Thalassoroseus pseudoceratinae: one gene and its partner. The protein of the gene in region 1 interacts with the protein of each later gene in a pairwise test. Links are inferred from orthologs where the notes say so. Each region holds a gene or a part of one and is shown on either strand. Other genes may lie near its edges. The genes, in order: nth and aceE.

Region 1 (6,152 bases):
TCCGTATGCTTTGAGAAACGCGATGCCTTCACTGCTACCAATTAGCACCACGCAACCGGGCATCCGCTTCTTCTGGAGTCCCTCCATGACGGCTGCATCGATTTCGGTTTGGCGTTCCGTCGAGAGCCCCAGCGACCCCGCTTCGATTCGCGGCAACTCGTCCGCGTGCACGGTCAGAAATCCACAACAACACAAACCCAAAGTGAGTAGGACTCGCTGACTCATCTATTTGCTGCTCCATTGGAAGTAGGAATCCGCTTCGGCCCGTTACACGGTAGGGGCTGTTAGAATCATACTCGCAAAGAATGCAACGAGCGAGACAACCGCAGCGAAAACTAATCCCGGTGGTGACGTCCGATGCTCCGCGTAATGGGGAATCGATTCGTCGGGCGGTTCGACGGTCGGATACGGCGTGACAATCGGTTCGCCGGTATCTGCGTGTCGGTATTCCAACCGCGTCTTCCACAGCAGCATTGTCCATAGAACGATGGTGATGAAAGCGGTCAGCACACTGATCCAACTCAATGGAGACGCTTCATTCATCACCTCGCCTGCATCCGCATCGGGTTGGTTGGCCATCACCGCGGTCACCATCAAGACCGGCAAGCTGTTGTTGAGAAAGTGAATCAGCACGGGAGCCCAGAAACTCCGTGTCGCCAAGTACGCGACGTGCATCACCACGCCGATCGTCAACACGCCCGCCGCTTGAGCCGGTTCGAGATGCACAACGGCAAACAACACTGACGTCACCGCGATGCCCCCAACCAATCCGAATCTCGCCAACATACCTCGACTAATAACGCCGCGAAACACGATTTCTTCGCCGATTGCCGGAGTCACGGCCAAGATGAATAGCAGTGTTCCAAACGACCCTGCTTCCGTCATTTTGCCGACGACTTCGAGGATGGGAACTTCGGATTGTTGTCCCGCTTCGTTGGTTGGGTACAAGACGTCGGCCACTTGTTGCGCGACGAATCCGTCAAACAACGCCATCGGCAGGAGCAACGCCAGGATCATGCCAATGTGTCGTCCGGTGGGAATCCGGAGAGGCATTTGTCGTGGCAACTCGCGACCATAAACCAAACTGGCCGCGATGAGTGCGAACAATAGAAACGTGCCCTGCGTCACCGTCAGGATACCGATGAATGCAGAACCAGGGAGCTTGGAAATATCAATTTCTTCGCGATTGACGACGGCTTCGAGCAACTCCGGCGCGAAAATCATCGCCCCGATGGCGCCGCCGATGACTTGTGCCAAGCCAATCCCGATCATCCAAAGAATCGCCACGCCGAGATTCGGCCCAGGCCGCTTCCACGTTTGATGACTCTCAAAGACATCCGGTGCGTCAATGAGATCGGCTTCGGTCAAAATGATGGGTTCAGTATCGGAGGGCGGTGTCGAATGGTCGTTTGCTATTGATTGGTCGTCCGATTGGGAATTTGAGGAGTTCGGTGGCAGCGATTCGGTCATGAAGTTCTCACGTGACGCGGGGCGACTCGAACAAATAGAATAGACGTTTGGAGGAATCCCCCTGGCCGGTTACACTGGAGGAAACCCTGACAGACCTGACACAGGCACTCACGAACACGTCATTTTGTGAAAAGCATGTTTCAAATGCTGTCAAAACTCTAGTCCTGGAACACCGTCCGGTCAATCGCCATTCCACTGGCATCGGTGGGGACGGTATGGAGTCAGCTGGTTTGGGGAATGTTGGATGGATGACGATCGCGGTTCCAATCAACCAGAAAAGCCTATGCAGTCACCACGCGTACTGTACTGTGCAGGTTGCAACGAGCGTTTCCGCAATCTGACGAAATCCAGTGTATGTCCCCGTTGCGGGGCCGCCGCGCGAACCGCTCCCGACATGGCGTTTGCCGAAACGATGGTCATTCGCGACCTTTCGTCCTCGTTCGATCAGTCGTCCGGACTCCGCGAAGAGGATGAAAATCGAACGTGCCAAAGTACCTCCGACACAGATCACAACCAACATGACGACACCGACAATGCTCCCGCCAAGAAGTTGCCGAAAAGCGACGATTGTCACGAGTTGGATGAGCTGATCGGGCAGTCACTGCACGTTTATGAGATTCAAGGGCTGCTTGGCAGCGGTGGTATGGGCCGTGTGTATTTGGCCAAGCATCGTGATTTGCATCGACAGTGTGCCTTGAAGATCCTCTGCCCGGAAGCGGCGGAAGAGGATGTGGATTTCACGCAGCGATTCATGCTCGAAGGCCGAGCGGCTGCTTCGCTGATCCACCCGAACATCGTCACTGTGCATGCCATTGGAGCCGTCGATGGCTTAAATTTCTTGGAAATGGAGTTCATCCCCGGACAATCGCTGCAACGCGTCTTGGACGACCAAGGCCGATTACCACCACTGCGTGCCACCGTTCTGATGGCCCACATTGCCGAGGGATTGGCCGCGGCACATCGAGACGGAATTGTGCACCGGGACTTAAAGCCCGATAACGTCCTGATGACCAATCGTGGAATGCCCAAATTGGCTGATTTCGGTTTGGCCAAACGGATTCTTTCCAACGATGGCATTCCCGCCGAGCAACTTGCCGGCACTCCATATTTCATGGCACCGGAGTTGTTTCACGGCGGTCCGGCGACGGTCGTCTCGGACGTGTACGCACTCGGCGTCACGTATTATCTTTTGTTGACCGGGCGTCTGCCGTTTGTAGCGGGGTCGCTCAACGAATTGATGCATTTGGTCGATCACGAGCCAATCCCAACCGTTCGCAGCGATCTGCCGGACATCGCCATGGAAATGGTCGAGTGTCTGTCTCTGTTGATGGAGAAGTCACCCACCAACCGACCACGCGATGCCATGGAAGCCGCGTTGTTGTTTCAAGCGGTTTGCGGGCAGGTCCGAGATATCGAGACGCTATTGAACCATGCGTTCGTCAACCGGCGAGACGTCACCTGGAAACGAAACGGCATGGTCTACGAAGTTTGTATTGAACTTCCCGACAGTCGGAAGCAAACCGTCCATATTGAGAACAGCCAGCACAAGGCCTCGCAACGACTCCTGCTGATTTACAGCCTGTGTTGCCGAGCCGATGCGGCGTATTACGAAAGCGCTTTGCGTTTGAATGGCGAGATGGCTCACGGGGGCGTGGCCATTCGTGAGGTCGATGGTGAAGCGATGTTTTGTGTGGTCGATACGTATCCTCGTGGCACCGTCGAACCGGAGGACATCCGTCTTAGCGTGCTCGAAGTTGCCCGGCGAGCGGATGCCGTCGAGCATCTCCTCACCGGCAACGATGTGTACTGACCAGAAACATTCGCGCTACCGGTTCCGATGCTTCACGCTGATTCGTCGATATCCGGCAATCCGACCCGTGGGCAATCGCTCAAGAGTGGGCATTCCAAGCACATCGCTTTGCGAGCTTTGCAGATTTGTCGCCCGTGATGGATCGCGCGGTGGGAATACATGATCCAATCCGATTCCGGCAGAACGGCCATTAAGTCGCGTTCGATGATCTCGGGATTCTGGCTAGCGGTCAGACCGAACCGATTGCTCAACCGTTTGACATGCGTATCCACCACAACGCCGGTGGGAAGACCAAACGCGGTTCCCAAGACCACATTCGCGGTTTTGCGACCGACACCGGGCAGCGAAATCATTTCGTCGAGCGTTCGAGGCAACTCACTGTCGAATTCGTGGACGAGCTTATTCGCCATGCCCAACAGGTTCTGAGCCTTGTTGCGGAAGAATCCGAGAGATTTGATGATCGACTCGATCTCCTCCTGCGTCGCCTTGGACATCGCTTCCGGCGTGGGGTATTCCTCGAACAAACTCGGCGTGACAGAATTCACACGTTCATCGGTGCACTGTGCCGAAAGGATCGTCGCAACCAGTAACTGAAACGGCGTTTCATGCAACAAGGCGCATTCCGCTTCGGGATACGTTTTCTTGAGCCCTTTGTAGAGCCGCTTCGCTCGGGCTTGGCGGTCTTCGAGACTCTCGATCGGGGCGACCGTCGTCTTGGTTTTCTTCGCGGACGATCGGCTTTTCGTCGTCTTTTTCTTTACTTGTTTCTTGGCCATGTGAGGTTTGGGTCACCTGTTCCGCATCGATTGGTCGTTGGTTTTGTGCGTCGAGAATCTTGGTGTCGAGTTGAGAATCCGTCTCGCCATTGTGGACGAGGCGACTAGGATTTCAATAATCGGGGCCATCACCATTCATCATCGGAGTCCAACCTGGGTTTCCTGGCAGTACGTGTAGGCCCCACATGATACCGAATGCACCGGAACAATATCTTCACGGAATTCGACTGTTCAATGCCGAGGAGTTTTTTGAATGCCATGATGTGCTGGAAGAACTCTGGACAGACATTGTTGGTCCGGAACGTGACTTCTATCAAGGACTGATCCAAGCCGCTGTGGCTTTATTTCATTTGACCGAAGGCAACTGGGGTGGAGCACGACGACTCTCGCGATCTTGCTTGCGATATCTCACTCCCTATCGACCGGCGTATCTGGGATTGGACTTAGACCGATTCTTCACCGACTTCGAGGCTTGTTTCGCGGAACTCAACTCCGCTGGCCCCGACTGGCCAACCGATCTCGAATGCCGAGCCGAACTGATCCCCGAACTCCATGAGTTGCCGGACCCAAATCAACCATCGGACATACGATGAGCATACCTGATGACATCTCGCACTACTTAGACGGATTCGACGGAGTTGCTCCGTTGTTTCCGTTGCCGGGAGCGGTTTTGTTTCCGAACTTGTTGCTTCCGCTGCATATGTTTGAACCGCGTTATCGCCAGATGACCGCCGACGCAGTCGCTGGCGAAGGATTCCTCACCCTCGCAACTTTGCAACCTGGCTACGAATCTCTGTACGAAACCAAACACGCCCCAATCTTTCCGAATGTGTGTTTGGGGCGGATTTTGAACGAGGAACGACTCCCGGACGGTCGGTATTTTCTCGTGTTGCAGGGCTTGTCGCGGGCGATTGTCGAGGAGGAAATCGAAACCGCACACCCGTACCGCATGGGGCGACTGAAACTTCTGACCGACGAGGTTCCCGACGACGGGGAATTCAATGTCACCGCTTATCGCGAACAGTTCGGTCGGGCCTTACAACGGGTTCCCCCGTCGCGCATTTCGATGGAAATGCGCGACGAGATTCTCAATTCTCAGTTGCCCATTGGCACACTGTGTGATTTGACGGCCCACGTTCTGAATCTTCCAACTCCGTCACTTCGGGAAGTCTCCGAGACCCTGAATGTGCAAGCTCGCAGCGAATTGGTGTTGAGACATCTTGTGGAAGCCGGTCGGGAATTCCCGCCTCCATTCAGCGTGAATTAAACTACGAACGACGAACCGTTCAATCCGCAACGACTCGAAGTGCCTTCGCGGGAACGGCGTATTTTGTCATCGCATTCATCAGAAATTGATTGATTTCCACCGGATGCGTCAACGGCAACACATGACCGCCATTCGGAATGACGATGTCCGGAGTCGAGAGTCGCGACTCCAACACGCGGTCGGCGTCTCCGTGGATTTGCTCAATCGGAAATTGGAAAGTGTCCGGTTTGGGTTTCCACCGCAGTGTGGCGATGCTCGCCCAGCGAAGAAAACGCCCCTGTTCATTGGCAATGTGAACTAACGGACTTTCTTGGATCGTGTTCTTCCGAAACGGCCGACTCACAGCAACCCCGACCCGAATCCCCCATCCCGCCAGGTTTTCGCAAGTCCCCGGTATCGTGGTGACTAGCGGAACCAACCAGCGGTATCGCCAGGGGAGTTCCTTCCGAGAACGCACCGTGGAAATCAACAGGCAGGCCCGTGTCTCAAGATGGCGAGCCACTTCCAACGCCACCATGCCTCCAAACGAAGCTCCGCCCACAATGCACGGCCGACCGGGATCAATCGCTTCCGCCATGCGACGCGCGTAATCCGACAGCGATTCTTTGTAATTCGGCTCAATCCACTCCGGCACAATGAGATCCGGAATTGCGAACCGTTGTGCCTGGAACATCCGCTGACTCGCCCCCATTCCGGGGAACATGATCAACGCGGGTGATTCCATCGGCCCCTGCGGCCGTGGTTTGGTTGTGTGTTGGACTGGAACATCGGCGTTGTCGCCATTCCAAATCTTGAGACTCATGCTGGAGGATGCAACTCCAGCACCGTT
Region 2 (6,587 bases), on another replicon or contig:
GGGTTAGCGTCTTTGGCGGAAGTTCGGCAGCAGTTCCCCGCGTTGACGCGCGAGGTGAATGGTCAGTTAGTCGCGCACTTCGATGGTCCTGCTGGTTCGCAGGTGCCGCAGCGTGTTGCCGATGCCGTTTCCAGCTATTTGCTAGAGCGAAATGCCAATCGTGGGGCGCCTTTTGCGACTAGCCGTGAGAGTGATGCACTGCTGGATGACGCTCACAAGGTTCTCGCTGCCTTTCTCGGTGCGACCGATCCGGGCACGATCGCTTTTGGGGCGAACATGACAACGTTGACGATGCATTTGAGTCGTGCGTTGTCGCGAACTTGGCAGGCGGGCGATGAGGTTTTGGTCACTCAGTTAGATCACGATGCCAATGTGACTCCTTGGGTCTTGGCGGCTCGTGATGCTGGGGCGAAAGTGAAGGCGATCCGAGTTCGTCCTGAAGATTGCACGCTTGATCTGGAAGACTTCCGTCAAAAACTCTCGGCGAAAACGCGGTTGGTGGCCGTGGGGTACGCATCGAACGCGGTCGGCACGATCAATCCGCTGCCGGCAATGGTTCGGGATGCCCACGCCGTTGATGCGGAGGTGTTCGTCGATGCCGTTCATTATGCCCCACATGGACTGATTGACGTGACGGCACTCGATTGCGATTTTCTCGCGGTCTCGGCGTACAAGTTTTTCGGTCCGCATGTGGGGGTGTTGTACGGGAAGCGGAATCGTCTCGAGGAGCTTCAACCGTATAAACTCCGCCCTGCTCCAAATTCACTCCCCGGTCGCTGGATGACGGGTACGCAATCGCACGAAGGGATTGCGGGGGCCGCGGAAGCGGTTCGGTATCTCGAGTGGCTCGGGCAAAATGTGTTGTCTGTGAGTGGTTCGCGGCGTGAGATCTTGGCGGAGGCGATGCAGCAGATTTCGCTGTCCGAGCAAGAATTGTGTACGAAGTTGTTGGCAGGGTTAGGTGATCTTCCACGAGTTCGTATTTGGGGGATCACAGATCTGTCACGAATGAGTGAACGGGTGCCGACGGTTTCAATCACGCATGAGTCGTTGACTCCGCACGAGATGGCGACTCAGTTGGCCGAACGTGGTTTGTTCTGCTGGCCGGGCAATCATTATGCGTTGCCGGTAACAGAGGCGTTGGGATTGGAGCCGCACGGGACGCTTCGCATCGGAATTCTCCACTATAACACGGGCGAAGAAATCGAACGGTTGCTGGCTGCATTGGCCGAAATCGTTTGAGTCCAACGGGTCGAAGTGTCGAAACAGAAAAACTCATCCCGTGCTTTGCACGAGGCGGGACGACCACGCTATACTTCGTCTGCCTGATGAGGGTTGCAACCTGCGCCGGCTTCTGCCATTCTTGCGCTCGGCTCGCGCCTCCTCCGATATGACACTCACTGACGACGACGGATTGGGAATCATTCGAACATGAGCGAAGACACCGCGTCCTCCATTACCAGCATTCATTCCGAAGAACTGAATGAATGGTTTGAATCCCTGGATGACATTCTGCACCGCTATGGTTCACAAGCGTTGCAGGAATTGTTGGTGACGTTGCAGGAGCGGGCCTACCGCCGCGGCGTGACAATGCCGTTCACCGCCAACACACCCTACATCAATACCATCTCCTTGGATAAAGAAACTCATTATCCAGGTGACTTGGAAATCGAACGGCGTATCAAGAGCTTGGTGCGTTGGAACGCGATGGCCATGGTCGTTCGCGGCAACAAACGCGGCGACGGCATCGGTGGGCACATCTCGACGTTCGCTTCGTCCGCGACATTGTACGAAGTGGGTTACAACCACTTCTTCCACGCGCGGACGGAAGATCACACGGGTGATATGGTTTACTTTCAGGGGCATGCCGCTCCTGGGATGTATGCCCGTGCGTTCTTGGAAGGCCGATTGGACGAAAGTCATCTCGAGAATTTCCGTCGAGAGATTCCGCGTGGTCAGGGGCTTTCGAGCTATCCGCACCCGTGGTTGATGCCGGAGTTTTGGCAGTTCCCGACGGTGTCGATGGGACTCGGTCCGATCACCGCGATCTATCACGCTCGGTTCCTGCGGTACATGGAACATCGTGGTCTGTTGGATACCTCGAAGAGCCATGTCTGGGCGTTTCTGGGTGACGGCGAATGTGATGAGCCGGAAACGTTGGGGGCGATCACCCTCGCCTCACGTGAGCAACTCGACAATTTGATCTTCGTGATCAACTGTAACTTGCAGCGGTTGGACGGCCCGGTTCGCGGGAATGGGAAGATCATTCAGGAGCTCGAGGCTGCCTTCCGTGGTGCGGGTTGGAATTGCATTAAGGTTGTCTGGGGGCAAGATTGGGATGAGCTCATCGCTGCGGACCACGAAGGCCACCTGATCAAGCGGATGGGCGAGGTGGTCGACGGGCAGTTCCAGAAATACAGCGTGGAGTCCGGTGAGTACATCCGCAATCACTTCTTCAATACACCTGAGTTGAAGAAGCTCGTGGCTCATCTCTCGGATGATCAGCTTCAGAAGATGCGTCGCGGCGGGCATGATCCCGAAAAGGTGTTTGCGGCGTATCGGTCGGCTGTGAATCACTCTGGTGCACCTACCGTGATTTTGGCCAAGACCATCAAGGGTTACGGTCTTGGGGAAGCTGGTGAGGGGCGAAACGTTGCTCACAACACGAAGAAGGTGAATGAGCAAGAGTTGCTCGCCTTTCGGAGTCGGTTCTCGATTCCGCTCTCGGATGAGGAAGTCGTCAAGGCTCCGTTCTATCGGCCGGCGGAAGATAGCCCGGAAATTCAGTACTTGATGAAGCATCGAGAAAAGCTTGGCGGATTCGTGCCCAAGCGGGATGCGACCGGTGAGAAGCTCGAAATTCCACCTCTGTCAAAGTGGAAGAAGCAGTTGGAAGGTACTGGTGATGCTGAGACGTCCACAACGGGAGCCTTCGGTGCAATCGTTGCGACGCTCGCCAAGGACAAGAAGGTCGGTGATCGGGTCGTGCCGATCATTCCCGACGAGGCCCGTACCTTCGGGATGGAATCGTTCTTCAGTATGTTCGGCATCTACTCCAGCAAAGGTCAGCTCTACGAGCCGGTCGATGCGGGAACGTTGATGTACTACAAAGAAGCCAAGAACGGGCAGGTGCTCGAAGAGGGTATTAACGAAGCTGGGGCGATTTCGTCCTTCATTGCCGCCGGGACTGCGTATTCCAATCTCGGCACGCACATGATTCCGTTCTACATCTATTACTCGATGTTCGGTTTCCAGCGTGTGGGCGATTTGGTTTGGTTGGCCGGTGATAGCCGCGTCAAAGGGTTTCTCGTCGGTGGGACATCCGGGCGGACAACGCTGAACGGTGAAGGTTTGCAGCACGAAGATGGTCACAGCCATCTCGTCGCGACAACCGTGCCGAACCTGGTTGCCTACGATCCGGCATACGCCTACGAATTGGCGGTCATCATTCGTGATGGTCTCAAGCGGATGTATGCGGATGGCGAAGAAATCTTCTACTATCTCAGTGTGTACAACGAGAATTACGTTCAACCTCCGATGCCGGAAGGCGTTGAGGAAGGCATTCTCAAGGGGATTTACAAGCTGAAGAGTACTGAAGGTCAGAACAATAAGGAGTTGCGTCCGCAGTTGTTCGGAAGCGGGACGATCCTTCGGGAAGTCTTGCGTGGGCAAGAGATTCTTGCTGAGAAGTACGGCATCGGATGTGATGTGTGGAGCGTGACCAGCTACAGTGAGTTGGCCCGTGATGCCCGTGCAGCCTCTCGTTGGAATCGAATGCACCCTGGCGAAGAGCCGCGGAAAAGCTACTTGGAAGAATTGTTCGCCGATCAGGAGGGGCCATTCATTGCCTCGAGTGACAATGTTCGGCTCGTTCAAGATCAGATCCGTGAGTGGATTCCGGGGACTTACACGACGCTCGGGACGGATGGGTACGGCCGAAGCGATTCGCGTCCGAAACTTCGGCGACACTTCGAGGTCGATGGGGAGTTCGTGGCTTACTCGACCTGCGAGGCGCTCTCGCGTCAATGCAACTTCGACAAGGCGCGACTGCCCGAAGTGATCAAAGAATTGGAAATCGATCCGGATCAGGTTGATCCCGCGTTTGCATAGTTGACTGTCGGGCAGATGGCCTGGGCCTTGCTGACGGCTTGTGCTCGGGCTTGCGTGGCTCGTTGGCGGTTTGGGTCTTTTGGTTGACTTTTTCAAGAAATCATCAATGCCGACAGAATTCAAATTACCGGAAATCTCCGAAGGTGTCGAGGCTGTCGATATCGCTGAAGTCCTGGTCTCCGAAGGGGATACAGTGGCTCCGGACCAGAATGTCGTTGAGGTAGAAACCGACAAAGCCGCGATGGAAGTCCCGGTGAAGATCGGCGGCCGCGTGACGAAAGTGCATGTCTCAGCGGGAGACAATGTTTCGGTCGGGGCGGTGTTGCTGACGATTGAAGAGTCTAGCGACGCGGCAGCATCGTCAAACGATGCGCCGGAGGACAAGACACCTAAAGAAGAATCTCAGTCACCAGAACCGCCGAAGAAGACGGAGTCTGCCCCGAAGGCTTCTCAGCCGTCTTCCACGAAGTTGGCAACCCAAGAGGGGACGGAGCCAAGTCCGGCGGTTGCGACGGTGAGTGAGACGGCTTTGGCTCGCGGCAATGGAGACGGTTCCGTTCCGCCGCCCGCTGCTCCGTCAACAAGACGGTTGGCTCGGGAGCTGAATGTCGATCTGGTCCAGGTCAAAGGCAGTGGCGCGGGTGGACGGATCACGAAGGATGACGTCAAGGCGTTTGTTCGTGAAGGCGGGAATGCCATCTCGACTGGCGTTCGACAACCTGCCGAATCAATGGCCCCGATGAGCGGTGGCTTGGCCGAGTTGCCAAACTTCGAAAAGTTTGGTCCAGTTCGTCGGCAGGCGATGAACAAGATCGCCAAGATGTCAGCGGCTCATCTGAGCTACGCTTGGCAAACAATCCCGCACGTCACGCAGCATGACGAACCGGACATCACCGACATGGAAGCCGCTCGGAAGGCTTACATGGCTGGTCCCGGCAAAAAAGGTCCCAAAATCACGATGACCGCCATCGTGATGAAGGCCTGCGTTGCGGCTCTGAAGGCTTATCCGAACTTCAATTGCAGTCTCGATCCCACTTCGAACGAGCTGATTCTCAAAGACTACTACCACCTCGGTTGTGCAGTCGACACTCCCAATGGGCTCGTTGTGCCAGTCATTCGGGATTGTGACCAAAAGACGATTCAAGAGATCGCCGAGGAACTGACCGACATCGCCGGACGCGCACGCGATCGGAAGCTCGGTCTCGAGGATATGCAAGGCGGTACGTTCACGATTACCAATTTGGGTGGGATCGGTGGGACGAGTTTCACGCCGATCGTGAATTACCCGGAAGTTGCGATTCTTGGGCTTTCCCGCGGACAAAAACGTCTCGAAATGCGAGATGGGCAAGTCGTGGAGCGGATGCGGCTGCCGCTTTCGCTGTCCTATGATCACCGGGTGATCAACGGAGCCGACGCCGCTCGCTTCATGGTGAAGCTCTCGCACTCGTTGACCGACTTTATGGCGCTGATGGTGCAGTGTTAACGTTCGCGTCAGAACATTGTCTCGATTATTCCACTTCGACGATCACGGACTAACGGCAAATCCAGAATCCTATGGCTCAAGAATTTACACTTCCCGCTGTCTCGGAAGGCGTCGACTCAGTCGATGTCGCCGAAGTTCTGGTTTCCGAAGGCGACGTGATCGAAGCCGGTCAAAATGTGATCGAGATCGAGACCGATAAAGCTGCGATGGAGGTCCCCTGCCCGTTCGGCGGTAAAGTCGTCAAGATCCACGTGTCGCCTGGTGACACGGTGAAGGTTGGCGGGACCGTGTTGACGGTCGAAACCAGTGAGGCCTCGTCTGAAGGGAAGAGCGAGTCTTCGCCGTCAGGTTCCACGACGAAACAGGAATCAGCGAAGGAAGAATCGGCTGAACAGGAATCAGCACCTGTCGAAGCATCATCGAGTTCCGAGCCTGCGGATTCCGATGCGGTGGAGTTGGTGGTCATTGGTGGTGGGCCAGGTGGATATCCTGCTGCCTTCGAAGCCGCCGACCACGGCATGCAGGTCGTGATGATCGACGAGGATATCAAGCCTGGCGGTGTGTGTTTGCACCGCGGTTGTATTCCCTCGAAAGCCCTGCTGCATGTGGCGAAGCTCATCCAAGAAGCCCGCGATGCCAGCGAACATGGTGTTACGTTCGCCGATCCAAAGATTGACCTCGACAAACTCCGCGGGTTCAAAGAGTCCGTCGTCGGGCAGTTGACTGGTGGTGTCCAACAACTCGCCAACGCTCGCAATGTGAAGTCCATTCGGGGGCGGGCGACGCTGCTGAGTTCGAACTCGTTGGAAGTGGAGAAAGAGGACGGCAGTCGCGAGACGATGTCGTTCCGCAAGGCGATTGTCGCTACGGGATCGAAACCGGCTATGCCACCGATTTTTGACATCGGTGACGATCGAGTGATGGATTCCTCGGGAGCCCTCAATCTGCCGGATATTCCCAAACGACTGCTGGTCGTGGGTGGTGGGTACATCGG

Evidence for each region.
Region 2: the proteins of nth (region 1) and aceE interact in binary tests that used the Escherichia coli proteins (3 or more experiments, as listed by UniProt). The link is inferred for Thalassoroseus pseudoceratinae from one-to-one orthologs.

Annotation. Positions count from the first base shown.
Region 1 is NZ_JAALXT010000002.1:700,928-707,079, forward strand. What follows is about bases 2,185-4,985. They hold nth (endonuclease III), read right to left. Parts: upstream 4,057-4,985; coding sequence 3,313-4,056; downstream 2,185-3,312. Other genes in these bases: G6R38_RS08360 (serine/threonine-protein kinase), read left to right, coding at 2,185-3,280; G6R38_RS08370 (DUF309 domain-containing protein), read left to right, coding at 4,242-4,649; G6R38_RS08375 (LON peptidase substrate-binding domain-containing protein), read left to right, coding at 4,646-4,985. Also shown: G6R38_RS08350 (serine hydrolase domain-containing protein), read right to left, coding at 1-225; G6R38_RS08355 (CPBP family intramembrane glutamic endopeptidase), read right to left, coding at 268-1,470; more of G6R38_RS08360, read left to right, coding at 1,715-2,184; more of G6R38_RS08375, read left to right, coding at 4,986-5,323; G6R38_RS08380 (alpha/beta fold hydrolase), read right to left, coding at 5,343-6,152. UniProt on the Escherichia coli protein: DNA repair enzyme that has both DNA N-glycosylase activity and AP-lyase activity. The DNA N-glycosylase activity releases various damaged pyrimidines from DNA by cleaving the N-glycosidic bond, leaving an AP (apurinic/apyrimidinic) site.
Region 2 is NZ_JAALXT010000001.1:1,396,441-1,403,027, reverse strand. What follows is about bases 1,075-4,310. They hold aceE (pyruvate dehydrogenase (acetyl-transferring), homodimeric type), read left to right. Parts: upstream 1,075-1,431; coding sequence 1,432-4,110; downstream 4,111-4,310. Other genes in these bases: G6R38_RS05220 (2-oxo acid dehydrogenase subunit E2), read left to right, coding at 4,217-4,310; G6R38_RS05230 (cysteine desulfurase-like protein), read left to right, coding at 1,075-1,242. In the rest of the region: more of G6R38_RS05230, read left to right, coding at 1-1,074; more of G6R38_RS05220, read left to right, coding at 4,311-5,593; lpdA (dihydrolipoyl dehydrogenase), read left to right, coding at 5,665-6,587. UniProt on the Escherichia coli protein: Component of the pyruvate dehydrogenase (PDH) complex, that catalyzes the overall conversion of pyruvate to acetyl-CoA and CO(2).